Regions from separate parts of the Bradyrhizobium sp. SZCCHNRI3043 genome, predicted to be linked through region 2. Evidence: predicted binding sites of a transcription regulator. Region 2 holds the regulator's gene; each other region holds the start of a gene.
The links. The regulator LexA, encoded in region 2, represses DNA repair genes until DNA is damaged. The targets are predictions, from matches to a motif close to TGTTCNNNNTGTGTTCNG.

Region 1 (10,195 bases), on a different contig from region 2:
CGTTCCTGTTCTTCGAGAAGGTCAGGGCGCCGGACGCGCGGTTCCAGGACATCATGACGTCGGTCTATATCGACTACAAGCTCGACAACGGCTACTCGCCGGACGAGGTGCTGGGCAAGGCCAGCAGCCTCAAGGGCGTGCTGGAACCGTTCTCGACCCAGGGCAATCTCGACATGCTGCGGCGGGCCGGGTTCGTGGACACGATGACGATCTACAAGCATGTCTGCTTCGAGGGCTTCCTGGCGATCAAGTAAGGGCCGGTTGGGGGCAGCCTCACGCCGCGTGCGCGGCGCGCTTGATCGCGGCGGCGGCGATCTTCAGGTCTTCGACGAAGCGCTCATACTCCCGCGCCTTGGCGTCGGCATCCGGCAGCCGCAGCAGGTAGGACGGGTGCACCGTCACCATCGCCTTGGGGCCGTCTGCGAGGTCGACGACATGGCCGCGGCTCTTGTTGACCGGCGTGATCTTGCCGAGCACGGACTGCGCCGCGGTGGCGCCCAGCGCCACGACCAGGGCCGGACGCACGGTGGCGAGCTCGCGCTCGTACCATTGCCGGCAGGCCTTGATCTCCGGCGTGTTCGGCTTCTGGTGCAGCCGGATCTTGCCGCGGGGCACGAACTTGAAGTGCTTCACCGCATTGGTGACGTAGACCTTGCTGCGGTCGATGCCGGCCTCGGCCAGCGCGCGGTCGAGCATCTGGCCGGCGGGACCGACGAAGGGATGGCCGGTGAGGTCCTCCTTGTCGCCGGGCTGCTCGCCGACCAGCATCAGCGGCGCATGCGCGGGGCCTTCGCCGAACACGGTTTGCGTGGCGTCCTTCCACAGCGGGCAGGCGCGGCAGCCGGCGGCTTCTTCACGCAAGGTCTCGAGATCGGTGGACTCGACATCACGTGAGGTCTCAGCAGCATGCGCGTGTGTGGTTGGCTTGCGGGTCATCTCGCTCTCCTCGACGCGTTTCTGCGGCTTGTGCGGTGAGGTGCCGGGCTCGGCGATCATCTCCGTGGTGCGCCGGGAGGCGGCCGCGATCAGCGGCTGGATGAGCTTCGCCTCGGGCAGGTTCTGCCAGTATTTCTTCGGCATCTCCTTTTCCATCGCCTTCACTTTCAGCCGTGCCGGATTGAAAATGCTGGCGTAATAGCGCAGCCACACCTCCTCGAGCCGGTCTTCGGATGGCGCGTCAGCCTTGCTCACACCGGGCGTGAAGCTGACGCGGCTGCCGTCCCAATGCGCACAGAGTTCGGGCGTCAGGATCGACCACGGCATGTCGGCGAAGCGGCGGGCGAAGAACGGCGCGGCGCGTTCGACGATGTGGTGCTCCGGCTCGAACCAGGCGACGTAGCGCGTCTCGCGCTCGCGGCCGACCTCGCGGAAGCGGACGAAGGCATGCATCTTGTGGACGTCGCGGCGCACCGCTCGCGCCAGCGCGTTGGCCTGCGCGACGTCGGGATCGGTCGCGATCTCCATCAGGTCGTGATTGGTCCTGAGACGCCACAGCAGCCGATAGAGCAGGGTGAAGCGGTTGGGGTCACTGTGCAGGATCGCGCTCTCCGCGAGCTCCATGAAGCTCGCCGGCACCGAGAACGCGCCCTCCGGCACCTCCGGCAGCGTCGTCTCGGCTTCATCGTCGAACAGATCGGCCTCCGCGCCCTTGACGCGCCAGCTCACCTCGGCCGGCTTGACGTCGTTCATCGCCAGCGCCCGCGCTGCCCGGCGCCAGCCGTCGAAATCAGTGTCGTTGTCGAGGGTTACGACGTGCATTTCTCTCCTCACGTCATTGCGAGCGAAGCGACGCAATCCAGACTTCTCGTGCGGCCCTGGATCGCTTCGCTGCGCTCGCGATGACGGCTTCCGTTAGAATCCAAATCCCAGCTGCTGCGGTTTCGGCCGCAGCCGGGCCGCCAGCGCGGCGCCGTCGAGCAGGGACGGCTGTGGCCGGTGGTCGGAGAGAACGATGAACGGCAGCGCCTTGTTCCTGATGACGTTGAGCTGGGCCAGATCCGCAAAGCGGATCGTGGTGGTGCGGCGGGTCGCGAGGATGCGCTCCACCGTGCGGGTGCCGAAGCCGGGCACGCGCAACAGCTCCTCGCGGCTTGCTGTGTTGATGTCGAGCGGGAAGCGGTCGCGGTGGCGCAGCGCCCAGGCGAGCTTGGGGTCGATGTCGAGCGGCAGCATGCCTTCGCCTTCCTCGACGATTTCATCGGCGTCGAAGCCGTAGAACCGCATCAGCCAGTCGGCCTGGTACAGCCGGTGCTCGCGCACCAAGGGCGGCGCCTGCAGCGGCAGCGCGCGGCTTGCATCGGGGATCGGGCTGAAGGCGGAGTAATAGACGCGCTTGAGCTTGTAGGCGCCGTAGAGATTGGCCGAGGTCGACAGGATGACGCGGTCGTTGGCGTCGTCGGCGCCGACGATCATCTGCGTGCTCTGGCCTGCAGGGGCAAAGCGCGGCGGCCGCGCCTTCCGCACCGTCTTCTTGGCTTCCACCGTCTCGTCGAGCTTGAGCCGGAGACGGCCCATGGTGCGGCGGATGGCGCGCTGGTCCTTCTCCGGCGCCAGCCTGGTGAGGCTCGCCTCCAGCGGCGTCTCGATGTTGATGCTGAGCCGGTCGGCATAGCGGCCGGCCTCGGCGATCAGCGCCTCGTCAGCCTCCGGAATCGTCTTCAGATGAATGTAGCCGCGGAAGCGATGCTCCTCGCGCAATTTGCGCGCGACCGAGACGACCTGCTCCATGGTGTAGTCCGGGCTGCGGATGATGCCGGACGACAGGAACAGACCCTCGATGTAGTTGCGGCGATAGAAATCGATGGTGAGCTTCACCACCTCGTCGACCGTGAAGCGCGCGCGCGGCACGTTGGAGGAGGCGCGGTTGACGCAATACAGGCAGTCGTAGTTGCAGGCGTTTGTCAGCAGAACCTTGAGCAGCGAGATGCAGCGGCCGTCCGGCGCATAGGAGTGGCAGATGCCCATGCCGGGCGCGGTCGAGCCGAGACCCTTGCCGTCGCGGGAATCCCGCATCTCGGTACCGCTGGAGGCGCAGGAGGCGTCGTACTTGGCGGCATCGGCCAGGATCTCCAGCTTGCGGAGCAGCTCCATACCTTTGAATCCCTTTGATTCCATTCGCTGAATCACATCCGGGGCAATCCCGATTGACTCTCTCGAAGGCGTTAGCTTTATATTAGAACGTATCATGAACAAAGAGGGCCGTCGTGGGTTCAACTGCAACAACGGCAGCGCCCGCACGATGGATGGAAGAGGAGCGGCGACGGATGACCGGCGCACGCATGGATACGCTCGCGCGTCTGCGCGGCCGCATTGCCCGTCTCGAGGCGGGAGATGGCGCACATGACCTGCGCCGGGTCGCGCTCGGCCATGACGAGGCCGACGCCGTGCTGCAGGGCGGCCTGGCCACCGGCGCGCTGCATGAGGTGTTCGCCGAGACCGGCCGTCAGGCGACGGCAGCGACAGGCTTCCTGTGCGGGCTCGCGGCGCGCGTCGCGGCGCGCCGGCCGCTGATCTGGATCCGGCAGGATTTCGCCGAGCGCGAGATGGGCGCGCTGTCGATGAGCGGGCTCGCCGAGCTTGGCCTCGACCCGCGCCGCATCGTGATCGTGCGGGCGCCAGATCTCGATCACGGCTTGCGCACCGCGGCCGACGCGCTCGCCTGCGATGCGCTGGGCGGGGTGATGCTGGAGGTGTGGGGCGAGACGCAAAAGCTCGATCTCGTCGCCAGCCGCAAGCTGACCCTGGCGGCACAGGAGTCCGGCGTGACCGCGCTCGTGTTGCGCATTGCAGCCACACCCGAACCTTCGACCGCCGAGACGCGCTGGATCGTCCGCACCGCGCCGTCGCTACCCTCGGCGCCCTGGATGGCCTGGGGCGCGCCGCGTCTCGACGCCGAGCTCATTCGCAACCGTCACGGCCAGACCGGACGATGGATCATGGAGTGGAGCCCCGATGCGTGCCGTTTCAGCGAACCGGCGGCGGATCCTCAGCCTGTGGCTGCCGCGCCTGCCCATCGATCGGATCAAGCGAAACTGCTCCGCCGATCGGCGTGACGACCTGCCGCAGGTCGTCGTCATCAAGGACGCCAATGCGCTCTTGATCCATGCGCTGGACGAGGCGGCGGCGTGCCATGGCGTCAGCCTCGGCCAGCCGCTGGCGAACGCCCGCGCGGTCTGTCCCGACCTCGTCGTCCACGAGGCCGACCTCGCGGCTGACGCCAAGATGCTCGAAGGCATCGCCGACTGGTGCGACCGCTTCACGCCGCTGGTCGCGCTGGATCCGCCGCATGGGCTTTCGCTCGACATCACCGGCTGCGTGCATCTGTTCGGCGGCGAAGCCAAACTGATGCGGTCGCTCTGCGATGCGCTGACCGCGCACGGTCTCACCGTGTCGGCAGCGATCGCCTCCAACGCCGTGTGTGCGCGCACGCTGAACCGGCAGGTGCATGGCCGCATCGTGCCTGACGGCGAGGAGGCGGCCGCGGTGGCGCCGCTGCCGGTGGCAGCCCTTGGCGGCAGCGAGGCGATCACGCTCGGCCTGCGCCGCGCCGGCTTGAAGACGATCGGCGACGTCGCGTCGCGCGGCCGCAACGAGATCACGGCGCGGTTCGGTGTCGCCTTCACCCGCGTGCTGGCCCAGGCGCTGGGCGAGGCCGATGCGCCGATCAGCCCGCGCAAAGTCCCGCCGGACTACATCGTCGACAAGCGCTTCGCCGAGCCGGTCGCGACCGATACGGTGATCGCGGCCAGTCTCTCCAGTCTCGCCGCGATGCTGGTGGCGGCGATGGCACAGCAGGGCAAGGGCGCGCGGCGGCTCGAGGCCTGCTTCTTCCGCACCGACGGCCTGGTGCGCGTCATCGCGGTCGACACCGGCCAGCCGGTCACCGAGGCCGCAATCATCGACCGTCTGTTCCGCGAGCGGCTCGACGCCCTGAATGATCCGCTCGATCCCGGCTTCGGCTTCGACATGATCCGGCTGTCGGCGAGTCGCAGCGAGATCGTGGTGCAGCAGCAGCGCGATCTCGACGTCCATGTCCACGACAATGACGAGCTGTCGGCGCTGATCGACCGCATCGCCGCGCGCATCGGCGGCAAGCGTGTGGTCGTGCATCTGCCGGTCGACACCCACATCCCGGAGCGGGCAGCGCTGCCGTTACGGGCGCAGCAGCATCTCGCCGTCGCCACGGTGGCCGATTGGCCGGAGCGCAGCGAAGGCGAGCCGCCGCTGCGCCCGTTGCGGCTGTTCGCGCAGCCGGAGGCGATCCAAGTGATCGCCGGGGTGCCGGACGGCCCGCCCGCGCGCTTCGTCTGGCGCCGTGCCGCGCATGCGGTGGTGCGCGCCGAAGGCCCGGAGCGCATCGCCATGGAATGGTGGCGGCCGGGCGGGCAGGGGCTGACGCGCGACTATTTCCGCGTCGAGGACGAGCACGGCCTGCGCTTCTGGCTCTACCGCGACGGGTTGTATGACCGCGAGCTCGATCAGCAGGAGGGCCTGCCCGTACAGCCCGCCTGGTACATGCACGGTCTGTTCGCATGAGGGTGGGGGAGATGGCACACATCCCGCGGCGACCCCGCTGCTCACCCTCCCCTGGAGGGGGAGGGTCGGCTCGCATGCGTGCATGCGAGCCGGGGTGGGGTGACAGACCATCCGCGTTTGCGCTGCCCGTTGTCCTCGAGGCCAACTTACCGGCAGCTGAGAAGAGCTGGCGCAATGACAACCGGTTGCTGGGCTCACCCCACCCCGCCGCGCGCTCTGCGCGTGTCGACCCTCCCCCTCCAGGGGAGGGTGGGCAGCTGTGCAAGCCGGTGCGTTGGGGCAAATCACCTGCAGGAGGCGGGCAACGCGCTGTCACGGAAACAGCCTGCGCGGTCGCGCCATGATCCCCGTCCCCTATGCCGAGATCGGCATCACCACCAATTTCTCCTTCCTGCAGGGTGGCTCGCATCCGCAGGACTACGTGCACCAGGCCGCCGCGTACGGCCTCGAAGCCATCGGCATCGCCGATCACAACACGTTGGCCGGCATCGTGCGCGCCTATAGCGAGCTCGGCAATGACCGGCTGAAGGACAAGCCGAAGCTCCTGTACGGTGCACGTCTCGTCTTCACCTGCGGCACGCCGGATATCCTCGTCTATCCGCGCGACCGTGCGGCTTACGGCCGGCTGTGCCAGCTGCTCACCCGCGGCAAGCGCGGCAGCGATCTCGACAAGGTCGCCAAGGGCGACTGCCGCCTGACCTTCGAGGATCTGTTTGATTTCATCGAGGGGCAGCTCCTGGTGCTGATGCCGCCGCATCGCTTCGACGAGGCTGTCATCAGCGAAGTCCTGACGCGGCTGAAGGACAGCCGCGCCGAAGGCGTGTGGCTCGCCGGCAGCCTGCTCTATCGTGGCGACGACCGCCGCCGGCTGGCGCGGCTGGCGCGTCTCGCCGCATCGGTCAAGGTGCCGCTGATCGCCACCAATGACGTGCTGTATCATCATCCCCAGCAGCGGATGCTGCAGGACGTGCTGACCTGCATCCGCGAGAAAGCCTCGATCGAGGCCATCGGCCGAAGGCTCCAAGTCAATGCCGAGCGCCACCTCAAGCCGGGACACGAGATGGCGCGGCTGTTCCGCGATCATCCCGGTGCGATTGCCGAGACCATCCGCTTCACCGACCGCATCGTCTTCTCGCTCGACCAGCTCAAATACCAGTACCCCGACGAGCCGGTGCCGCCGGGCAAGACCGCGCAGGGGCATCTGCAGGACCTGACTTGGGCCGGCGCCAAAACCTATTTCGGTGATGATCTCGACGACCGCCTGCGCGCAGTCCTCGACAAGGAGCTGGCGCTGATCGCCGAGCTCAACTACGCGCATTATTTCCTCACGGTTCACGACATCGTCCGCTACGCCCGCAGCCAGGGCATCCTGTGTCAGGGCCGCGGCTCAGCGGCGAACTCGGCCGTGTGCTACGTGCTCGGCATCACCTCGGTCGATCCGACCAAGATCGATCTGCTGTTCGAGCGCTTCATCTCCAAGGAGCGGCTGGAGCCGCCCGACATCGACGTCGATTTCGAGCATTCGCGGCGCGAGGAGGTGATGCAATATGTCTATCGCCGCTACGGCCGGCACCGCGCGGCGATCATCGCCACCGTCATCCATTATCGCCCGCGCAGCGCCATCCGCGACGTCGGCAAGGCGCTGGGGCTGACCGAGGACGTCACGTCGGTGCTCGCCGACACCGTGTGGGGCAGCTGGGGCGACGGCCTCTCCGACATGCAGGTGCGCCAGGCCGGGCTCGATCCAACCAATCCGATGATCCGCCGCGCCGTGGAGCTGGCATCGGAGCTGATCACCTTTCCGCGGCACCTGTCACAGCATGTCGGCGGCTACGTGCTGACCCAGGACCGGCTCGACAGCTACGTGCCGATCGGCAATGCCGCGATGGACGACCGCACCTTCATCGAATGGGACAAGGACGACGTCGACGCGTTGTCCATGATGAAGGTCGACGTGCTGGCGCTGGGCATGCTGACCTGCATCCGCAAATGCTTCGACCTGATCGCCGATCACAAGGGCCAGCGATACGTGCTTTCCGATATCCGGTCGGAGGACGACAACGAAGTCTACCAAATGCTGCAGCGGGGCGAGTCGCTCGGCGTGTTCCAGGTCGAGAGCCGGGCGCAGATGAACATGCTGCCGCGGCTGAAGCCGCGCACCTTCTACGACCTCGTCATCGAGGTCGCGATCGTCCGGCCCGGACCAATCCAGGGCGACATGGTGCATCCGTATCTGCGGCGCCGGAACGGTCTCGAAAAGGTCAGCTATCCATCGCCGGCAAACGGCCCGAAAGACGAGCTTTACAAGGTGCTGCACAAGACGCTCGGCGTGCCGCTGTTCCAGGAGCAGGCGATGCGGATCGCGATCGAGGCCGCAAAGTTCTCGTCGGAGGAAGCCAACGGCCTGCGCCGCGCGATGGCGACGTTCCGCAACGTCGGCACCATCGGCTCCTATGAGGAGAAGATGGTCGGCAACATGATCGCGCGCGGCTACGATCCGGCCTTTGCCAAGAACTGCTTCGACCAGATCAAGGGTTTTGGCTCCTACGGCTTTCCGGAAAGCCATGCCGCGAGCTTCGCCCAGCTCGTCTATGTCTCGTCCTGGCTGAAATGCTTCCATCCCGACGCGTTCTGCTGCGCATTGCTCAACTCGCAGCCGATGGGCTTCTACGCGCCGGCGCAGATCGTCGGCGACGCCCGCAAGAACGGCGTCGAGATCCGGAACATCGACGTGTCCCACAGCTTCGCCGACAACACGCTGGAGGAAATGGGTAGCAAATACTGCGCCGTCCGCCTCGGCTTCCGCCAGATCGACGGTTTCCGCTGGATCGACCGCGACGAGGAGCGGATCAAGCGATTGTCGGAGGCGATGCGGAGCGAGGCGGAGGCTTGGTCGTCGGTATCATTCCCTCGTGATGTCATTTCTCCGTCGTTCCGGGGCGCGCCAGGGAGGCCGCGCGAAGCGCGACCGGATGGTGCGAACCCGGAACCTCGAGATTCCGGGTTCGGTGCTCAGAGCAAAACAGCTTCGCTGCTTTGCTATGTCGCATCGCCCCGGAATGACGGAGGCGGCATGCCCGGCGCTTCTCTCTTCAATGACCAGACAGGCGACGACGACTGGGCCGACCGCATCATCAAGGCGCGCGCCCGTGGGCCCTTTACCTCGCTGGAAGACTTCGCCCGCGACACCGCTCTGCCCAAGCGCGCGCTGCTGCTGCTGGCCGATGCCGATGCGTTCCGCTCGCTGGGGCTCGACCGTCGTGCCGCGCTCTGGGCCGTGCGCCGGCTGCCCGACGATGTGCCGCTGCCGCTGTTCGAGGCCGCGATCGCCCGCGAGCAGCCGGACGAGGGCGCCAAGCCGCTGCCCGAGATGCCGCTGCCGGAGCACGTGGTCGCGGACTATCAGACCATCCGCCTGTCGTTGAAGGGCCACCCGATGGAGTTCCTGCGCCAGCGCTTCGTTACGGAAGGCGTGCTGGCCTGCCGCGACGTCAACCACGCCAACGACCGCCGTCGCGTCCGTTGCGCCGGCGTGGTGCTGGTGCGGCAGCGGCCGGGCAGCGCCAAGGGCGTCGTGTTCATGACCCTGGAGGACGAGACCGGCATCGCCAACATCGTGGTGTGGCCGAAGGTGATGGAGACCTTCCGCAAGGAGGTGATGGGCGCGCGCCTCGTGCTGGTCGAAGGCCGCATCCAGAGCAGCCCCGAGAAGGTGGTGCATCTCGTCGCCGAGCGCCTGGTCGACCGCAGCGCCGATCTCGCCTTGTTGTCGAACGATCGTCTCGGTGCCGTGCCGCACGGCCCGATGCCGGCCGAGCCGCTCAACGACGACCGCCGCGATCACCTCGACACTCCCTCCCAGCGCGTCAGCCACCCCCGCAACGTCCGCATCCTGCCGCGCTCGCGGGATTTTCATTGAGGTCATTGCTATGCAATACAGCCGCCATGGCCACGTGACACCGGTGCTGCTGCCCTGTTCCGAGGACAGCATCGTTGGATTGGTCCGTCGAACCGGCTGAAGCATTGCGATTCGCAACAACGGTCTCATCCGACTTCAAGCCTATCAATTTCCCGGAGAGCTCCACGGTTCTTCGCGAGGCGCGCTGCGCGCGCTCATCTCAGTTCGTCGGTTGATCCAAATCAATAAACAAAACTTTAAGTTGTTGGAGAGTTCGTTCCAGAACATTCCGGCAAGAAGGCAACCCACCATGACCGAGACCCCCAAACGATCCGCGTCGCCGGTACCTGACCCAGCCGCCCACGAGCGGTACAAATTAGATGAACACGATCAGTTCACGGTCCCGAAGGGTGGGACATACAAGCTCGATCTTGCGAATCGCTGCGTTGTCGCAGCCGCTTCCGGCATCGGTATTGCCCCCTTCGTATTCTCGGGTGCAATGAGCTCCGACGCACTTGCTGCGCCATCCTATATCCCGCGTCGCCTGACCGACGAAATGCTCCAACAGATCCTGTCGCCGGATATTCAGACGAGAGTCTTCAAGAGTTTCGATAACATCGGGACGCTGCACGCCCACGTCCCGAAGATTGCCGAGCTGTCCCGGACTATGAAGAGCTTCGGCGAAGCAGCCCCATACTTCGTGCTTACGGTTGGAGCCAAGGATCACAAGGACGTAGCACTGAAAGCTGATGCCGAGACCGC
Region 2 (10,195 bases):
TGCGACGCCGGACAGCTCCACGACGCAGCGCATCGCGCTGTGGGGCGGCCGCGAGCTCGCGATGCTGCTGCTGGCCTCGCTGATCGCGGGGCTTGCGACCACGCCCTATGCCGCGTTCCACTTCCATCGCGTCACGCCCTATGGCGTGCTCGCCAATCTCGCGGCGATGCCGGTGGTTTCGGTGCTGGTGATGCCCGCCGGACTGCTCGGCCTGCTGGCGGCGCCGTTCGGGCTCGACGGTCCCTGGTGGACGCTGATGGGCCTCGGCATCGACTGGATGATCGCGGTGACGCGCTGGGTGGCGGCGCTGCCTGGCGCGGTCGGGCGCATCCCGGGCTTCGGCATCGGTCCGCTGATCCTGGCCAGCCTCGGCGTCATCCTGATCGGCCTGCTGCGCACACCGCTGCGCTGGTCGGGTGCCGTCGGGCTCGTGGTGGCCACCGCGTGGGCCGCCACGACGCCGCTGCCCGATGTCCTGATCGCCGGCGATGGGCGTGCGGTGGCGGTGCGCGGTCGTGACGGACGCCTGCATGTGATGCGCACCGGCAAGGACGTGTTCGCCACCAAGGAGTGGCTCGCGGCCGACGCCGATGCCCGGCTGCCGGCGGATTCATCGCTCGCCGATGGCGTCTCCTGCGACGAGGCGGGCTGCGTGGTCGCGATGGTCGACGGCCGATTCGCCGCCTTGACCCTGCGCGCCGAGGCGCTCGACGATGATTGCGCCCGTGCCGCGCTGATCGTCACCGCGCGCGCCGCGCCGTCATCCTGCGCGGCGGCCGTCATCGATCGCCAGCGCCTGCAGCAGCAGGGCGCCTTGATGCTGGTGCAGCGGGGCACCGGCTTCTCCGTCACGCCGGTGCGCGCCGGCGGCACCGACCGCCCGTGGTGGCCGGCGCCCGCCGAGGCCGGCGAGTTCGACACGACGCTGACGCCGCGTGCGCCGGTGTCGCGGCTTCAGGACGCGACGCCGCCGGAGACGGAGCAGGGCGAGCAGGATTGAGCGCCGGACAGCTCGAACGTGCTGAGATGATACAACGTGCTGAGATGATACTCGGTGTCGTCGGGTCCATCGAACAGCGAGGGACCTTCGACCAGCGTGAACGCAGCGCCCGGATATCGTTGCCAGACGGCGATGTCATCAACCGTGACCGTTAGCCATCCGAACGCAAGCATGTAGCGGCCGGGCTCGGTGATCCGGTCGGCCTTGTTCCAATCGATCTTGTTGACCGCGGCGGCAAGCTCCCCCGGCACACAATGCCGGCCGAGGGATGTCGTTCCTATTCGATGCGATGCCGGAGCGTGAGGTTCGCCCGAAAGGACCTTGCGCTTGCAGAAACCAAATCTCCCCCGGCCGAAAGCTCGCTCATGACCGAGAGAAATGCGGACGCGCAGGCGCTCAGGTGATGCTGATGCGGCGAATCGGTGTGGCCTGCGAAGCCGGAACGTCCTCCGCCATGCCCGGGCGGCGCTCGGCCGGCTGCTTGCTGACCGGCAATTGTAGCACGGTGACGCGCTGGCCCTCGCAGAGCTGGGTCACCAGCACGTGGCGGCCGTCGGCGAATTCGATCGCGTCGTGATGGCGATCGGGGATGTGCGTCTCGATGCTGTTGAACTTCGCGACGCGCTCGCGGATCGTCCGGGTCCAGAGCCAGCGGCTGTCGTAGCGGACGTCCTCGACAAATGCCAACTCGGTGCCGGGCAGCATGCAGACGGCGACGGTCGGCTCGCTCTCGAGGGCGAAGCCGCGGGTGGCGGTGCCGCGGAAGGTCATCGAGATCAACGTCTCGCCGACCTTGGCGGGACGGGACGCAACCGCATGGAGGCTGTAGTCACACATCGGATCGCTCCTCGTTGAGAGATAGCCGACCCACGCTCCCCCCGGACAGGCGCAGGCCTCTATCAGAGTGGACATCGATGGTGATGTTAGCGCGCGCTTCACGGCAATTCTGCGCTGATCTGCACCGCGTGCGCCCGCGGGCGATCACAAGCGTTTGAGCATGCCGCGCTGCACATCCTGAGGTGCATTCGCGTGTGACCAATTTCGATCGGCGGCGAAGCGCGTGCGCCCGTCGCCGATCGACCGATCGCGTCCGCGATCAGTACTTGCGATACAGCCCGACCAGCTTGCCTTGGATCTTCACCCGGTTCGGCGGCAGGATGCGGACCTCGTAGGCGGTGTTGGCCGGCTCCAGCGCGATCGATGCGCCGCGGCGGCGGAAGCGCTTCAACGTCGCTTCCTCATCGTCGATCAGCGCTACCACGATGTCGCCGGTGTCGGCGGTCTCGTTGCGCTGGATCAGCGCCATGTCGCCGTCGAGGATGCCGGCATCGACCATGGAGTCGCCGCGCACCTCGAGCGCATAGTGATCGCCGTTGCCGAGCATGTCGGCGGGCACGCTGATGGTGTGGCTGCGCGTCTGTAGCGCCTCGATCGGGGTACCGGCGGCGATGCGGCCCATCACCGGCACCGCAACGGGGCGCTCGCCATCGTCCAGCGCGGGAGTGCTGGTGCGCACCTTGCCGAGATTGCCCTCGATCACCGATGGGGTGAAGCCGCGGCGGTTGTTGGCGGCCTGTGACAGCTCGGGCAGCTTGATCACCTCGATCGCGCGGGCGCGGTTGGGCAGCCGGCGGATGAAGCCGCGCTCCTCGAGCGCCGTGATCAGGCGATGAATGCCGGACTTCGAGCGCAGATCGAGCGCATCCTTCATCTCGTCGAAGGACGGCGGCACGCCGGCTTCCTTGAGCCGCTCGTTGATGAACCGCAGAAGTTCGTACTGTTTGCGCGTCAGCATCTCGACCTGGTCCCCAGTTTGTTGTCGTCCGAGTCCAGGAGCTGCGCCTTGAGCACAAACCGGCTGAGAGCGCCTTGGAGTCGGACCATCATCGCGTCGCCCGCAACATACTAAAAACAAATCATGAACGGACACTATATGTTCGATGTGTGTTCCGCAATCCTTAAATTGTAGTGAACGGGCCGGGCTTTGCCGGGGGAAACGGCCTAGCTCGGCAGGCGCAGGATCTCGCACGGGCTGCCGGCGGCGGCCTTCGGCGCAAACGCCCGCCGGATCACCAGCGCCTGCGAGAGCGCGAGATTGCCGAGCAGCGACGAATCCTGCTGGGTCACCGGCGTTGCGATCAGGGTGCCGTCGGCGCGCTCCTCGAGCCGCGCCCGAAGATAGTCCTCGCGCGAATCGTTGGCCCCCAGCTCGCGGCCGAGCAGGGCGGTCTCGCGTGGCATGCGAGCTTCGTCGCGGCCGAGCAGCCGCCGAATCAGCGGCACCAGGAACAGGATGGCGCAGACATAGGACGACACCGGATTGCCGGGCAGTCCGATCACCCTCATGTCGCCGAGCCGTCCGTGCATCATCGGCTTGCCCGGCCGCATCGCGATCTTCCAGAACGCCATCTCGACGCCCTCGGCTTCGAGCGCCTTCTTGACCAGGTCGTGATCGCCGACCGAGGCGCCGCCGGTCGTGATCAGGATGTCGGCCTTGGCCTCGCGCGCCCGCCGGATCCCGGCGATCGTGGCCTCCATCGTATCCGCGGCGGTGCCGAGATCGATCGGTGTCGCGCCCTCGCTGCGCACCAGCGCCCGCAGGGCGTAGCCGTTGGAATAGACGATCTGGCCCGGGCCGGGCGTCGAGCCCGGCATCACCAGCTCGTCGCCGGTGGCGAGCAGCGCCACCTTCGGCCGGCGCCGCACCGGCAGTGCCGGATGATTCATGCTGGCCGCCAGCGACAGGTCGCGGTCGCTGAGCCGGCGGCCCGCCTTCAGCAGCACCATGCCCTGGTGGAAGTCGACGCCCGCGGGCCGAATGTGCCGGCCCTTGATGGCCGCCTCGTTGATCACGACATGGCCATCTTCGGCGATCGTGTCCTCCTGGATCACCACCGCGTCGGCGCCCTCAGGGACAACGCCACCAGTGAAGATGCGCGCCGCCTCGCCGGGTCCGACCACGCGATCGAACGGCCGCCCCGCCGCGACCTCGCCGATCACCCTCAGCCGCACCTTGGCCTGGGCTGCGTCCGCCGCGCGCACGGCGTAGCCGTCCATCGCCGACATCGCCTCGGGCGGCTGCGTCCGCAGCGCCGCGAGGTCCCGCGCCAGGATGCGGTGAAACGCCTCGTCCAGCGTCACCAGCTCCTCGGCCAGCGGCTCGGCGCCGGCGAGCACGGCGGACAACGCATCGGACACCGGCATCAGGGCCATGAGAGTTCCTTCGGACGGAGACGGCAGATCGAATGAGTCGCCTTCTAACCGAACGCGCACGGCTCGGCCAAGGGCTCAGGCCGCTTCCTGCCTTCTGATCGTCTGATGTGGGCCGCGTCCGGGCCGCTGCCTCACGATCGCGCGAGAAACCTTGCAATCAGTGCGCAGAAGGTCGACCGCGGTGCCAAGGCGTTGGCCGATGCGCCGTTCCGATTAGCTCCCGCCCCGCGTTCTATCCCGCAGCCGCGCGACAGGCTGCTCGCTCGGTCGTGTGCAGGATGTCCGCCACCATGTTCCGCAGCCAGACCGATGCTGCATCACGATCGAGCTGCAGCGGCCAGACCATCGAGACGGCCGGCAGCCGCAGCTTCAACGGCGCGGGACAGAGCGCCAGCCCAAACCGCGGCCCGTAGAGCCTTGCCATCCTGGTCGGTATCGTCGTGATTACCGGTGATGCGGCGACCGTCGCCAGCACGCTGAGGAATTCCGAGGAGGCCGAGACCACGTTGAGCTCGGTCCCGATCTCATCCAGCGCCGCCTCCAGACAGCCCTGCAGGCTGTTGGTCAGCGTCACCAGCGCGTGCGGAAGCGACAGATAGTCGGCGAGGCTGATCGGCGTTTTCATCGCGATGCGCTTTGGATTGTAGACGCAGCTCAGAGCCTGCTCGAACAGGAATTGCGATCTGTGCCGCTGCGCCACGGCCTCGAAGCAGCCGACCGCGACATCCAAGGCGCCATCGTCGAGCAGGCGATGCACTTCGTTACGCTCGGTCGGCCGGCTGAGAAGCCGCACGCCGGGCGCCGTTCGACGGAGCACCGCGGTGAGCTCGGGGATCAGCAGCAGCTCGACCTCACTTGAAAATCCCAGGCGGATGGTGCGCTGCTCGGTCGCCGGGTCGAACTCCGGTGCGGCATGCAGCGCTGCCTGCATCTGCCCCAGCGCCGCCCGAACCGGCCCGGCGAGCACCGCAGCCTTTGGCGTCGGCTGCATGACGGCGCCGACGCGGACGAACAGCTCGTCCTGCAGCAGCACGCGAAGCGTCGACAGCGTATGGCTCATCGCAGGCTGACCCACCTTGAGGCGTGCGGCCGCGCGCGTCACGCTGCGCTCCTGCATGAGCGCGTCGAACGCGACCAGCAGATTGAGGTCGAAGGAGCGAAGATCGAAGTGATCGATGGACTGCATGAGCTGGATCGATTTGAGGAATGTATGACCTAGTCCTAGATCTCGGCCCAGACAAGACCACCGTTCGGATCGAGGCCGCCAGACATGCAGGACATCACGACCTATCGCGTCGGAGACGCCACCATCACCAGGATCTTCGAGATCGGCCTCGATGCGGTCGAGGGCGAGTTTTTGTTTCCGGGCGTAGAAGCAGACAGCATCGTTCGGGAACGAGGCCAGGTGGGGCCGGGATCGGTCGATCCGCACACGGGATCGTTGCGCCTGAGCATCCATAGCTGGCTGGTGCGGACGCCGGAGCGGGTGGTCCTGATCGACACGGCCACCGGCAATGACAAGGAGCGGCCCGGCGCAGCAGTTCTGCATCGCTTGAACGAGCCGTTTCTCGACCGGCTGCGGGCGGCCGGCGTCGCCCCTGGCGATGTCGATCTCGTCTTGATGACGCATCTGCACGCGGATCATGTGGGGTGGAATACGCAGCTTGCCGATGGCCGTTGGACGCCGGTGTTTCCGAACGCCCGGTACGTTTTCTCAGGCCGCGAGCGCGCCTATCTGGCGGCACTGTCGGCCGCTGACGGCTCGGATGCCGCGATCAGGGATGCGGCCGGTCTCGGTCGCATGCTGCATCCGCCGCTGCCAGGGGTCTACGAAGACAGCGTGCTGCCGATCGTCGAGGCCGGCCTCGCGCGTGAGATCACGGTCGATGGCAGCGAGGTCGTGGATGGCTTCCGCTATCTGCCGAGCCCTGGTCACAGCATCGATCACGCCTGCATCAGCCTCACCTCGCGTGGCGAGCGCGCGCTGTTCTGGGGCGATGTGATGCATCATCCGCTGCAGGTCGCGCGTCCGGATTGGAACTCGGTGTACTGCGAATTTCCGGACGCGGCGCGGAGCTCGCGCCAATGGGCGATGAACCATGCCGCCGAGACTGGCTCCATCGTGTTCACGACCCACTTCGCCGAGTCCTCGGCCGGGCGGATCAGCCGCGACGGCGACCGGTTCGCGTGGCAGTTCGCCTGATCCGAGGTGACCATGACCGAGAACGCAACGTCCTCCTCGCGCATCGTTTCCGAGCGCCGCCTGATCGAAGGCCCGGTGTCCGATGTACAGCTTCAGCTCATCAACAAGCGCCGGCATGACGTGCAACGGTTCTCGGCCGAGCGCACGCTGGTGATGATGCACGGCGCCACCTTTTCATCCGCCAGCCTGTTCGACGTCGCGGTTGGTGGCGCCTCCTTCATGGATGTCCTGGCGCAGGCCGGCTACGATGTCTGGGCCGTCGATGCGCGCGGCTATGGCGGCTCCAGCCGGCCGCCGGAGATGTCGCGGGCGGCCGAGGAGGGATCTCCATTGGTCAATGCGCGGACCGCCGTGGACGATTTCGGCGCGGCGGTGGACTTCATCTGCCGGCATCGCGACGTCCCGCGCGCCAACGTGCTCGGCATGTCCTGGGGCGCCACCGTCGCGGGCATGTTCGCGAGCGCGGCGAGCGCGAAGCTCGAGAAGCTGATCCTGGTGACGCCGCTCTGGCTGTCCAGCGAGCCGCTGCGCATCGACGCCGGCGGACCGCTCGGCGCGTATCGGATCGTCAGCCCGCGCGCGTTCGAGGCTGCGTGGCGCGGCGCCGCTCCGGAGCAGGCGCGGGACAAGCTGATTCCGGACGGCTGGTTCGAGTCCTGGGCGGAGGCGACGCTCGCGACCGATCCGGACTCGCCGTACCCCGGCGCGATCCGTGCGCCTTCGGGCGCGGTGCAGGACGTGCGCGAGCATTGGACCGTGGACCAGCCGATCTACGATCCCAGCACGATCAACTGCCCTGTTCTCGTGCTCTCGGCGGAATGGGATGTGGACGTTCGCTTCGACGTGGCGCACGACCTGTTCGTTCGTCTCGTGAGCGCGCCGTACAAGCGCCTGGTCGAGATCGGGCAGGGCACGCACATGATCCTGATGGAGCGGAATCGACGGCAGGCGTTCGACGCGGTGATCGGATTTCTGGACGAGCGCGTCGTGCCGGCGCGTTGATCGTCGCGCGGACGGCCTGCACCGCGTTAGAGCGGATGCCGAATCCAGACATTCGGCTCGACATAGGCGGCATGGTCGTGCTCGACCGACGCGAGCACGGGCACGAGAGCAGCGGGGACCTCGATCTCACCCGAGCGATCGAAGGTCACGCCGGTCCATTGCGACCACTCGGCGAGCGTGCCGACGATGGTCATCGAGCACGGCGCGATCTTGACGATCTCGCCACCGATGCCGAGGTGCGTGCGCAGCCAGGAATCGACCAATCGGCCGTCTTCGCGCCGCTGATCGAGATAGGCGCGCATCGGCGTCCGCGGCGCCAGATGTTTCTGGTTCGGTCGCACCGGCGCATACAGCTCGGCAAAACCTTTGGCGCGTGCGCAGCCTTTCAGAGCCGCGAGCATCGCGCGCGAGCTGCCCGGCACCCGCGCCTTCGGCAGCAGCGCGATCTCCAGCGCGCTCATCGTCGTCGTCGGCCGCCCCAGCAGGCGGTCCTCGTGACCCCAGCGGATCACCTCGTCCCAGCCCGCATCCGGCAGCGTGCGGCGGCCCTCGATGCCGAAGGTGAAGGGGACGGCGAAGCGCGCCCGACCACCTCGTCACCGGCGAGCGCCGCGTAGGCGCAGTCCGCATAATGGTCGAACACGGGCGAGTCGAAGTACAACATCGCCGTCCGGTCTTGACGCATGAACTCGAGCTAAAGACCATCGAGCCCGGGCGAGAACACGCGCGGGATCAGGTCGGCCGATCACGCAAACAAATGATGTCGAGGGGCATTCGGTTCTTCCGGGCGGCGGGGCGTGCAGGAGCGGACAGCTTAGGCGGTCGGGCCGTCTGCGACCAGCGGATGCGGCGGGAGACGGGCCGGATGGCGCGGTTGCCGGCGGTCGAATTTAGGATTCGCTTTTTCGGAAAAATCTGCTATGCTGATTTGGTCCCGTGCTCGACAGGAGGGGCGCTTCGCGATCGTCACGGACGTGGAGCGCGGGATGCGGTGGCCGCGACGTGTCGCAGCGTGCCCTGATGGCGCGCGGACGAACGGCATGGCGCGGACGTGAAGTCGCGTGGTCCTGGCATCCCGAAGCTGATGCCAAGCCGGCGGGTGATGATGATCCCGACGGCGACGGTGGCCAACAAGCCGGGCACCGGGGAGATCGCGTATAAACGTGAAGACCATCGCGCAGGGAATGCCGGATGTCGGCTGGACCTGTGGTGACTGCCGCCTGCTTTTTTTCTGCAGGCGGGCCATGGGTTGCGGCCAGCAGCCCGGCATTCCCTGCGCCCTCCGATTGGAGGAGGGTGAGATGAGAGCAGCAAAGCTCGGGCACATCGTGTCGCGAGAACAATCTTGCATGAGTGGGCACCGTCATTGCGAGCGCAGCCTTTCAGAACGTCACGCCGCTGGCCATGACGCACCCTTGCGCGATGCGATCAGATCCCGAGCGCCTCCAGCGCCGCGGCGATGTCGTCCGTCGAGCGCACCAGCACCGCCTGCAGCCCGCTGGCCCGCGCGCCGTCGATGTTTTCAGCGAGATCGTCGAAGAATACGATGCGCTCGGCGGGCACGCCGATCGCATCGACCACATGCGCGTAGGCCTCGGCATCCGGCTTTCGCAGGCCGATCGACGACGACAGGAAGATCTCGCGAAAGTGACCAAGCAGGTCGGCGTAGCGCGGCGAGAAGTGATCGATGTGCGGCTGGTTGGTGTTGGAGAAGGCATAGAGCGGCAGTTTCTCCGCCGCGCGTGCGAGCAGCGGGGCGATGCCGGGCATCGGACCGACGAAGATCGCGTTCCAGCCCTCGAGAAACTGCGCGTCGGTGATGTCGATGCCGAGCTGCCGGCGCAGGTTGGCGAAGAAGTCGGCGTCGGAGACCGTGCCGCGCTCATGCCCGTGGTAGATCTCGTCGCGCACGAAGCGCGCGGCGAGATGCTCCGGCGCGCAGCCGGCATGCGCGGCCCAGCGCGAGACGACCTGGACGAAATCGATGTCGATGACGACGCGGCCGAGATCGAACAGCAGCGCGTCGGCGTCGCCGGGGCGGAGAGCGGAGGAGGGCATGGAGGGGGGCGTCGATGGCTGGCGTTGAACGGAAGGGCCTCCGCCTCAATAACGGTAGGGCTCGATGTCGACCAGCGGAAACGCGCTGACGACGCTCGGCTGGTTGGTGGCGGTTGCCGGATGCAGGTAGGAGCCGTTGAGCTCGGCGAACGAGGTGACGCCGAGCAGGCCGAGCGCGCGGATGACCTCGTCCTCCAGCAGCTCGAGCATGCGCAGGATGCCGTCCTCGCCGGCCGCGGCGAGCGCCCAGCATTGCAGCCGGCCGATGCCGACGAGGTCGGCGCCGGAGGCGATCGCCTTGACGATGTCGGTGCCGCGGCAGAAGCCGCCGTCGACCATGATCTTTGCCCGGCTCTTCACGGCGGCGACGATCTCCGGCAGCACATGCATGGCTCCGCGGCCATGGTCGAGCTGGCGGCCGCCATGGTTGGAGACGTAGATCCAGTCGACGCCGTGATCGACCGCAATCTGCGCGTCCTCGGCGGTCGCGATGCCCTTGATGATCAGCGGCAGCTTGAACTTGTCCTTGATCAGCTTGACGGTGTGCCAGCTCAGCGCCTTCTGGTGGTCGCCGCCGGTCGCGCGCAGCCGGCTTTCGCGGACGTAGCGCTTGGCGATGTCGCGCTCGCGCCGGCTGTAATGGGCGGTGTCGACGGTCAGGCAGAACGCGGTGTAGCTGTTGGCGACCGCCCGGCTCACATAGTCCTCGACGAAGGCGT
Region 3 (10,195 bases), on a different contig from region 2:
CGTGCCCTCGGCGACGATGTTGCCGCCATGGGTGCCGGCGCCGGGGCCGATGTCGAGCACGTAGTCGGCGAGGCGAATGGCATCCTCGTCATGCTCGACCACGATCACGGTGTTGCCGAGGTCGCGCAGCCGCTTCAGCGTGTCGAGCAGGCGGGCGTTGTCGCGCTGGTGCAGGCCGATCGAGGGCTCGTCGAGCACGTAGAGCACGCCGGTCAGGCCCGAGCCGATCTGCGACGCCAGGCGGATGCGCTGGCTCTCGCCGCCCGACAAGGTGCCGGAGGAGCGCGCCAAGGTCAGATAGTTCAAGCCGACGTCGAGCAGGAAGGTCAGGCGGTCGCGGATCTCCTTGAGGATGCGGGTGGCGATCTCGGTCTGCTGCGCGTTCAGGACCTTCGGCACCTCGGCGAACCATTCGCCGGCAGCCCTGACGCTGAGCTCGGAGATCTCGCCGATGTGCTTGCCGGCGACCTTGACGCACAGCGCCTCGGGCTTCAGCCGGAAGCCGTTGCAGCCGGCGCAGGGCACGTCGTTGAAGTACTTGCCGAGCTCCTCGCGCGCCCATTCGCTCTCGGTCTCGCGGAAGCGGCGCTCGATATTGGTGATGACGCCCTCGAACGGCTTCTTGGTGTCGTAGGCGCGGACGCCGTCCTCATAGGTGAACTTGATCTCGTCGTCGCCGGAGCCGTGCAGCAGCGCGTTCTGCGTCTTCTTCGGCAGGTCCTTCCACTTGGTGTCGAGCGTGAACTTGTAGAACTTGCCGAGCGCTGTCAGCGTCTGCAGGTAATAGGGCGAGGACGACTTGGCCCAGGGGGCGATCGCGCCCTTGCGCAGGGTGACGTCCTTGTCGGGGATGACGAGATCAGCATCGACGTGCTGCTCGACACCGAGGCCGCCGCATTCCGGGCAGGCGCCGTAGGGATTGTTGAACGAGAACAGCCGCGGCTCGATCTCGGGAATGGTGAAACCGGAGACTGGGCAGGCGAACTTCTCCGAGAACAGGATGCGCTCGGGCCCGCTCTTGTCATGGATCTTGGCGGTCTTCTTCTTCTCCTCGGCCGGGGCGGCGGAGGCGGGCGCGTCGGCGAACTCGATCACGGCGAGTCCCTCCGCGAGCTTCAGCGCGGTCTCGAAACTCTCCGCGAGGCGCTGGCCGATGTCGGGGCGCACCACGATGCGGTCGACGACGACGTCGATGTCGTGCGGGAACTTCTTGTCGAGCGTGGGCACCTCGGCGAGCTCATGGAAGGTGCCGTCGATCTTGACGCGCTGAAAGCCCTTCTTGAGATATTCTGCCAGCTCCTTCTTGTACTCGCCCTTGCGTCCGCGCACGACCGGCGCCAGCAGATAGAGGCGGGTGCCCTCGGGCAGCGCCAGCACGCGGTCGACCATCTGCGACACGGTCTGGCTCTCGATCGGCAGGCCGGTGGCCGGCGAATAGGGCACGCCGACGCGCGCCCAGAGCAGCCGCATGTAGTCGTAGATCTCGGTGACCGTGCCGACGGTGGAGCGCGGGTTCTTCGATGTCGTCTTCTGCTCGATCGAGATCGCCGGCGACAGGCCGTCGATCTGGTCGACATCAGGCTTCTGCATCATCTCCAGGAACTGGCGGGCATAGGCCGACAGCGATTCGACGTAGCGGCGCTGGCCCTCGGCATAGATCGTATCGAAGGCGAGCGAGGACTTGCCGGAACCGGACAGGCCGGTGAAGACCACGAGCCTGTCGCGCGGGATCTCGACGTCGATGTTCTTGAGGTTGTGCTCGCGGGCGCCGCGGATCGTGATCGCCCGCAGGCTCGACTGGTTGGCTTGCGCGCGCTGCTTGGCCTTGAGCACTTCATCCATGACGATCGTCCCACGGCGCAGAGTCGCGCCATCGTTGCAGGCGCGTTCGCCGGAAGCCGGCCATCGGACGCCAGAGGGAAAAGGTATCGTCGGAACGTAGGAAGAACGGGGCTGGATTTCCAGTGCCGTCAGCGAATCATCAACAATGCGCTCAGGGAATGGCAGCGAATGGCAGGAGGCTGCCGGTTCCGTCCTGCCTTGTGCGCGATCCCGCAAAGAAAAAGCCTCCGCTCTGGCAGAGCGGAGGCTGTGTGCGTTGGCCCGGAGGCGAAGACTTAGAAGTGGTAGTTGATGCCGACCTGACCGGAATGCACGTTGAGCGTGCCGGTCGCGAGCGTGCCGAGGCCGGTGAAGGTGTAGCTCTCGCCACCGAAGCTCTTGTAGAGGTATTCGCCCTTCAGCGACCAGTTCGGGGCGAACATGTACTCGACGCCAGCGCCGACGGTCCAGCCGGAGTGGATCTTGCTGTCCGAAGCGGCGAAGCCCGGAGCCGTCAGCGAGATGCGGTTGTCAGCCCAGGCGTAACCACCGGTCGCGTACAGCAGGGTCGGGCCGAAGGCGTAGCCGATGCGGCCGCGGACGGTGCCCCAGTCACGGATCTTGGATTCGGCGTTGACACCGAGCGCGCCAACGTTTGCGTTGATGTCGGCCCAAGCGGCGTCGGCCTCGAGGCCGAACACGACAGCACCCTGCTGCCAGTTGTAGCCGACGGTGCCGCCAGCGAAGCCGCCCTTCATGGCCGCGAAGTCAGCATCCTCGTTGGCATAGCCGCCCATGGCACCGATGTAGAAGCCGGTCCAGGTCAGCACAGGCGCGGCAACCGGCGCCTTGGTATAGGTCGGGCGCGCGGCAAGATCAGCGGCGGCAGCGGGAGCGGCCAGGGCGGCCAGGGCCACGGTCGCGAGCAGGATCTTCTTCATTCCAGTCTCCAGTTAATTCCTAGCAGTCCGCATCGCACCGAGAGTTTTACGCACGAAACAGACTCACCCGTTCAAGTTGACGAGGTTCCTATAGCCCGGTTCCGTACGGATTACCGTCACCCTGAAGACACACTCGCGGCCAAACCGCGTTTTTACGGGCAAGTTCCAGAAAGCCTATGTCACTCAACTGCTTGGTTCCGGGTGTGGCGAGCCGGCAAGGTGGCATCAGGGCAACAAAAAAGGCCGGCTTTCGCCGGCCTTTCTCGGAACCTGTCGGTTGCAGGTGTCAGTACTTGGCGATGACCGGGCCGCCGAAATGGTAGCTGAGGCCGGCCTTGACGGTGTGGACGGTGTCCTTCCACTCGGAGCGGTTGGTTGCGAAAGCGCTGTACTGGATCGCGCTCTTGCCGAAGTCGAGATAGTTGTACTCGAGCTTGGCCGACCAGTTCGGCGCGAACATATACTCGGCGCCGGCGCCGACCGTGTAGCCCCAGCGGGTGGTGTTCTGGCTGAAGACGTTGCCGGGGACGCCGTCATAGCGATGCTGCAACTGGCCCACCGCGGCGCCGCCGCTGACGAAGAACAGGGCGGGGCCTGCGGCATAGCCGAGGCGGCCCTTGATGTCGCCGAAGCTGGTCAGCTTGGTGAAGAAGGTGTCGCCGAGGCCGGCATTGACCACGGCGGAGCGGCCGTTGATGTCGGCCCAGTGATAGTCGCCTTCGAGGCCGAACACGACGTTGTCGACCTGCCAGTTGTAGCCGACCACGCCGCCGACGAAGCCGCCATTGGTGTTGTAGTTCTGGGTGCCCAGGAAGCCCGGCGCATTGAAGCGGCCGAGGAAGGTCTCCTTGCTGGTGCCCCAGCCGCCGCCGCCCTGGATGCCGGCGTAGAGGCCCGACCAGCTCAGGATCTGCGCGACCATCGGCGGCGCCTTCGTATAGGGACGTGCCGCCATGTCGGCCGCCGAAGCGGACGTGGCCGTTGCGATGCCGACGAGCGCCGTCGTGATCACAAACAACTTCTTCATCAAATTCTCCCCCGGGAGGTTGGAATGACAAGCGATGGGCAAGTCATACACAGGGCATCCCGGCGAGGCTGTAACGCGCCCGCCACAGAAACGAAAAAGCGTTATAAATCATATATTTAGCACAAAAACGCCGCGACGCTGCCGGGCTGTTGACACGAAAAAGGCCGGCGCGAGGGCCGGCCTTTCCGAATGCGTGCGAGCGGCGGCTTTTTTCAGTAGCGCGTGCCCATCGGCGCCCCGAATCGATAGTTCACCCGGACTGTCGCCATGTCGATGTCCTGCTTGATGGTATCGACGCGCGACAGCACGGTTGCGGTGGCCGGGAAGCTGATGTCGCGCGAGCCCATGAACAGGTGGTCGTACTCGACGGCGACCGACCAGTTCGGCGCGAAGCCGAACTCGACGCCCGTGCCGACGGTGCCGCCCCAGCGGGTCTCACTGGCGGAATCCAGCAGCGTGCCGACCGGGAAGGGCGCAGCCGCATTCGCCGTGCCGGTGTATTTGTTGTGGGTGACGGCGGCGCCGCCCTTCACGTACCAGAGCACGTTGCCCCAGGCGTAGCCGACCTGGCCGGTGAACAGGCCGATCGCATCGGTCTTGGTGTTGTTGGTGATGCCCGCAGCCAGCGCCGCCGTGCTCGCATTGGACGACTTCAGGTCGGTCCAGTTGCCCTGGGCCTCGACGCCGAACACCCAGCTCGCCGCCTGCCAGCGATAGCCGACCTGGCCGCCGATGAGGCCGCTCGAGGCATTGTGGCAGCCTTCGGACTGGGTCGGCACGACCGGCACGCCGCCGACGCGATTGAGCGTCCAGCAGTTGTGGCTCCAATCGGCGCCGCCATTGACGCCGAGGTAGAACCCGGCCCAGTTCGGCAGCGGCGTGACATAGGCCGGCGGCGGCGCCTTGCTGTAAGGGCGCGTCGCGAAGTCGGCCGCTGAGGCCGGCGTCAGTCCCAGCGCCGCGGCGCTTGCGGTCAAGATCAAGGTCGTCTTCTGCATTCGTCTCTCCCCAGTCCCAATACACCACGCTCCGGATCCCTCCGATCCGGGCCCACGCGAAGGTGGCCTGTTGCTGGTTGTAGGAGAGACTGCTTTCTAAACTCGTGATCGGGAGCAGGCGCGGGGCGGGATGTGCCGAACGTACTTAAGCGCTGGTAAAGATCGCGACCGGTCGTGCAGATCGCAGAGCTGTCCCGAGGCGCGGGTGAGCGCTTGGCGCGTCAGACCCTCGACTGCCAGTCCTCGAGGGTCAGCGCTTGGAAAAGTCAGTGCTTGGATACGACGGGGCCGCCCCAGCGATAGTTCACGCGGACCGTCGCCATGTCGACGTCCTGGCCGACCGCATCGGTCCGGCCCGCGGCTCCACCGGGAACGCCCGAGAAGCCGAGGGTGCGGTTGCCCATGAACAGGTGCTCGTATTCGGCTGCGACCGACCAGTTCTTGGCGAAGCCGACCTCGACGCCGGTGCCGACAGCCGCCCCCCACCGCGTGGCGCTGGACTGGTCGAGCACACCGCCGGTTGCCGTGGACAGGCCGTTGTACTTCTCACCCGCAACCGCGGCGCCGCCCTTCACGTACCAGAGCACGTTGTTCCAGGAATAGCCGATCTGGCCGGTGAGCAAGCCGATCCCATTGATCTTGGTCTGGTTGGTCACGGGCGGGACGAACTGGCTGGTGTTGCTGCCCTTGAGGTTGGCCCAGTTTCCCTGGCCTTCGACGCCGAACACCCAGCCGCCGGCCTGCCAGCGATAGCCGATCTGGCCGCCAGCCAGCGCGCCGGTCGCATCATGGCAGCCTTCCGCGTTGGTTGCGGCCACGCCGGCGAAGCTGACCTTGTTGGTCCAGCAGGTGCGGGCCGATGCGCCACCGGCATTCAGGCCGATATAGAAGCCACTCCAATCATAGATCGTCGTGATCATCGCAGGCGCTTTGGTGAAGGTGCGCGCGGGCAAGTCGGCAGCGATGGCCGGCGCAATCCCCAGCGCCAGCGAAGTTGTCGCCCCCAGCAACAGCCTTCTCATCGCATTCCCCAAACCAAGTCCGACGCCCGCACGTACACTCTCACCAACGCCCACCCGCCGGACCTTGATAGCCCCTTCCGTCGTAAAAAGCCGTCACCCAAATGACACAACGGCCCAGCAAGTACCGGTTCTGGCACACAAAAAAGGCCGGCGCGAAGCCGGCCTTTCGACACATTCGATTTGCGCGTGCAATCAGTAGCGCGACACGATCGGGCCGCTGAAGTGATAGGAGATGCCGGCCTTGACGGTGTGCACGGTGTCGCTCCACTCGGAGCGATTGGCCGGAACCGCGCTGTACTGAATCGAGCTCTTGCCGAAGTCGAGATAGTTGTATTCGACCTTGGCCGACCAGTTCGGCGCGAACATGTACTCGGCGCCGGCACCGATCGTCCAACCCCAGCGCCAGTTATTCTGAGCGAAGCTATTCGCCGCGCCGCCATTGAGCGCTGCGTCGTAGCGGTGTTGGAGATCGCCGACGGCAGCGCCGCCGCTGACAAAGAACAGCGCCGGACCCGCAGCCCAGCCGAGGCGGCCCTTGATGTCGCCGAAGCCGCGCAGCCTGGTGAAGTAGGTATCGCCGAGACCGGCGTTGATGACGCCCGACCGGCCGTTGATGTCGGCCCAGTGATAGTCGCCCTCGAGACCGAACACGATGTTGTCGACCTGCCAGTTGTAGCCGACCACACCGCCGATGAAGCCGCCGCTGGTGTTATAGTTCTGAGTGCCGGCAAAGATCGCCGTATTGGGCGCTCCGAAGAAGGTCTCGTTGCTTCGGCCCCAGCCGCCGCCGCCCTGCAGACCGAGATAGAAACCGGCCCAGGTCGGAAGTGGCGCCGGCGCCACCACCGGGGCCTTCGTGTACGGGCGGGCGGCGAGATCGGCGGCTCCCGCCGGCGTCAGCGCCCCCAAAACCATTAAGCTGACAGCTCCGAGAAAAATTCTTTTCATCCCAAGTCTCCCGCGTTGGGCGTCTCCAATTGGTCCCCGGAGACGCACTTCTGTGAAGTTGGTGCGACCACGCTTGCGGCCCCAATCCGTCCAGAAATATACGCTATTCAACCCTGGATACCGTCTCCCAAAAGCCACAGCCGAGGAGGAAGTGCGGCGAGCTAACTTGATGAAAGTTAATCCCTTTTCCGTGAATAAGGGAACTTTTTGCGGGTTCCATTGCGAGAAGTTGCGGTTCCATCGAGTTCCGCGGAACTCGACGCACGGTTGTAGACATATGCGCGCGAACAAAACTGGAACAATGGCCTTCCGCCTGCTATATGTGGATAAGCAATGGACAGGGCGGGTGGACCGCGCGGCAACCGTATAGGGTCCGCCGCGAGAGGAAGGGTTAGCCACCGGACGCCGTGAGGCCGGTGTGGACGGCCGGTCCGATGATCGAGAACCGCGGGAGAGTGGTGATGGCGGGTAGTGTGAACAAGGTGATTCTGGTCGGCAATCTTGGCAAGGACCCCGAGATCCGGCGTACGCAGGATGGGCGGCCGATCGCCAATCTGAGCATTGCGACGTCGGAAACGTGGCGCGACAAGGCGACCGGCGAGCGCAAGGAAAAGACCGAGTGGCACCGCGTGGTGATCTTCAACGAGGGCCTTTGCAAGGTCGCCGAGCAGTATCTGAAGAAGGGCGCCAAGGTTTACATCGAGGGCGCGCTGCAGACCCGCAAATGGACCGACCAGAGCGGTGTCGAGAAGTACTCGACCGAGGTCGTTCTGCAGGGCTTCAACTCGACCTTGACGATGCTCGATGGCCGGGGCGGCGGCGGTGGCGGCAGCTTCTCCGATGACATGGGTGGCGGCGATTTCGGCAGCAGCGGTCCGTCGATGGCGCCGCCGCGCCGCGCGGTCGCTTCGGCCGGCGGTGGCGGACGCAACAGCGACATGGACGACGACATTCCGTTCTGAGGCGCAGGGGCGGCCGCACGACGTTCAGGCCGCTGCCGTCTGACCACGGGGGTGTTGCATGAGCTTCGCACCGCTGCTCGCCGCCGAACCCGCCGTCCTGCTGCACGCCGTCGCCGCGATGACGGCGTTTGCGCTGGGACTCGTCCAGTTCGCGGCCCCGAAGGGGACCTTGCCGCATCGAACGATCGGCTGGGTCTGGGTCGCGCTCATGGCGGCCGTTGCAGCCAGCTCGTTCTGGATCCACACCATCCGGCTGGTCGGGCCATGGAGCCCGATCCACCTGCTGTCGCTCTACACGTTGGCCGTGCTGCCGCTTGCGGTGTGGGCTGCGCACCGCCATCGGGTGGCGGCCCATCGCCGGGCCATGATCACGCTGTTTTCCGGTGCCCTCGTGATTGCCGGAGTGTTCACGCTGCTGCCCGGACGGATCATGCACAAGGTGGTCTTCGGGCCCTAGCCAGAGACGGTTCCCGAGCAGGCCTCGCGGAGCCGCGTCATGTGGTTAAGTCCCTGGAAAGGCGAGCAGAAAAAGCGCGGCCCACCTCGGTTTGGGGGTGGCCTGCGGCGCGCTCCTGCGCTATATGATTCCAAGCGATTTTCGCGTGTCAAAACCGACCGGTATCCCCTTTGTCCGATAAAGAAGATGAGAAGCCCGGCGAGCCGGGCGGACCTTCCGACATTCGTCCCGTTTCCATCCTCGACGAGATGAAACGCTCCTACCTCGATTACGCGATGAGCGTGATCGTGTCGCGAGCGCTGCCCGATGCGCGCGACGGCCTCAAGCCCGTGCACCGGCGCATCCTGTATTCGATGTACGAGCAGGGCCACACGCCCGACAAGAAATACGTCAAGTCCGCGCGCGTGGTCGGCGACGTCATCGGTAAATATCATCCGCATGGCGACCAGTCGATCTACGACGCCATGGTGCGCATGGCGCAGGACTTCTCGATGCGCGTGCCGCTGATCGACGGCCAGGGCAATTTCGGCTCCGTCGACGGCGATCCGCCGGCCGCCTATCGATACACCGAAGCCAAGCTCGCCAAGTCGGCGATCCCGCTGCTCGACGACATCGACAAGGACACCGTCGATTTCCAGCCGAACTACGACAATTCGGACAAGGAACCGTCGGTTCTTCCGGCCAAATATCCGAACCTGCTGGTCAATGGCGCCGGCGGCATCGCGGTCGGCATGGCCACCAACATCCCGCCGCACAATCTCGGCGAGGTGATCGATGCCTGCATCGCGCTGATCGACAATCCCGCGCTCACGATCGATGACCTCATCAACATCATTCCGGGGCCGGATTTCCCGACCGGCGGCATCATACTTGGCCGCGCGGGCGCCCGCTCGGCCTATCATCTGGGCCGCGGCTCGATCATGATGCGCGGCAAGGTGACGATCGACACGATCCGCAAGGATCGCGAGGCGATCATCATCTCCGAGATCCCCTACCAAGTGAACAAGGCCACGATGGTCGAGCGCATCGCCGAGCTGGTGCGCGAGAAGAAGATCGAAGGCGTCGCCGACCTGCGCGACGAAAGCGACCGCGACGGCTACCGCGTCGTCGTCGAGCTGAAGCGCGACGCCGTGCCGGACGTCGTGCTCAACCAGCTCTACAAGTTCACGCCGCTGCAGACGAGCTTCGCCGCCAATATGCTGGCGCTCGACGGCGGCCGCCCGCAGACGATGACGTTGAAGGACCTGCTGACGATCTTCGTCGCGTTCCGCGAGCGTGTCGTCACGCGCAGGACCAAATTCCTGCTCAACAAGGCGCGCGACCGCGCTCATATCCTGGTCGGCCTTGCCGTGGCCGTGGCCAATATCGACGAGGTCATCAGGGTCATCAGGACCTCGCCCGATCCTGCGACGGCGCGCGAGGCGTTGATGTCGCGCGACTGGCCGGCGCGCGACGTCGAGGCCATCATCACGCTGATCGACGATCCGCGCCATCGCCTGGCCGAGGACGGCACCATCCGGTTGTCGTTCGAGCAGGCCAAGGCCATTCTCGACCTGCGTCTGCAGCGCCTGACCGCGCTCGGCCGCGAGGAGATTTCCGACGAGCTCGACAAGCTCAAGGTCGAGATCAACGACTATCTCGACATCCTGCGCTCGCGGGCGCGGGTTCAGGGCATCATCAAGGACGAGCTCGCCGCCGTGAAGGCGGAGTTCGGCACGCCGCGCCGCACCGTGATCGCCGAGCAGGAAGGCGAGGTCGAGGACGAGGACCTGATCCAGCGCGAGGACATGGTCGTGACCGTGTCGCATGCCGGCTACACCAAGCGCGTGCCGCTGTCGGCCTATCGCGCCCAGCGTCGCGGCGGCAAGGGCCGCTCGGGCATGCAGACCCGCGAGGAGGATTTCGTCAGCCGGCTGTTCGTGGCCTCCACGCACACGCCGGTGCTGTTCTTCTCGTCGCGCGGCCAGGTCTACAAGGAGAAGGTCTGGCGGCTGCCGATCGCGGCGCCCAACGGGCGCG

Region 1: QX124_RS20100 (DNA repair protein) is a predicted target of LexA. The motif match lies at 3,174-3,191, and genes of this name have one in related genera.
Region 3: uvrA (excinuclease ABC subunit UvrA) is a predicted target of LexA. The motif match lies at 1,933-1,950, and genes of this name have one in related genera.

The regions. Positions count from the first base shown of each region.
Region 1 is NZ_JAUHID010000010.1:17,167-27,361, reverse strand. It holds gene QX124_RS20115 (methyltransferase domain-containing protein) at 1-254, shown strand, start outside; gene QX124_RS20110 (UdgX family uracil-DNA binding protein) at 274-1,758, opposite strand; gene QX124_RS20105 (putative DNA modification/repair radical SAM protein) at 1,852-3,090, opposite strand; gene QX124_RS20100 (DNA repair protein) at 3,264-4,052, shown strand; gene QX124_RS20095 (DNA polymerase Y family protein) at 3,952-5,535, shown strand; gene QX124_RS20090 (error-prone DNA polymerase) at 5,876-9,454, shown strand; gene QX124_RS20085 (hypothetical protein) at 9,744-10,195, shown strand, end outside.
Region 2 is NZ_JAUHID010000014.1:27,874-38,068, reverse strand. It holds gene QX124_RS23560 (ComEC/Rec2 family competence protein) at 1-1,000, shown strand, start outside; gene QX124_RS23555 (hypothetical protein) at 955-1,173, opposite strand; gene QX124_RS23550 (hypothetical protein) at 1,397-1,837, opposite strand; gene lexA (transcriptional repressor LexA) at 2,097-2,795, opposite strand; gene glp (gephyrin-like molybdotransferase Glp) at 3,002-4,213, opposite strand; gene QX124_RS23535 (LysR family transcriptional regulator) at 4,446-5,399, opposite strand; gene QX124_RS23530 (MBL fold metallo-hydrolase) at 5,484-6,416, shown strand; gene QX124_RS23525 (alpha/beta hydrolase) at 6,429-7,418, shown strand; gene QX124_RS23520 (hypothetical protein) at 7,445-7,930, opposite strand; gene QX124_RS23515 (HAD family phosphatase) at 8,847-9,476, opposite strand; gene QX124_RS23510 (alpha-hydroxy acid oxidase) at 9,522-10,195, opposite strand, start outside.
Region 3 is NZ_JAUHID010000005.1:316,766-326,960, reverse strand. It holds gene uvrA (excinuclease ABC subunit UvrA) at 1-1,842, opposite strand, end outside; gene QX124_RS14380 (porin family protein) at 2,118-2,762, opposite strand; gene QX124_RS14375 (outer membrane protein) at 3,049-3,789, opposite strand; gene QX124_RS14370 (outer membrane protein) at 4,002-4,787, opposite strand; gene QX124_RS14365 (outer membrane protein) at 5,054-5,809, opposite strand; gene QX124_RS14360 (outer membrane protein) at 6,002-6,757, opposite strand; gene QX124_RS14355 (single-stranded DNA-binding protein) at 7,219-7,719, shown strand; gene QX124_RS14350 (DUF2306 domain-containing protein) at 7,778-8,176, shown strand; gene gyrA (DNA gyrase subunit A) at 8,347-10,195, shown strand, end outside.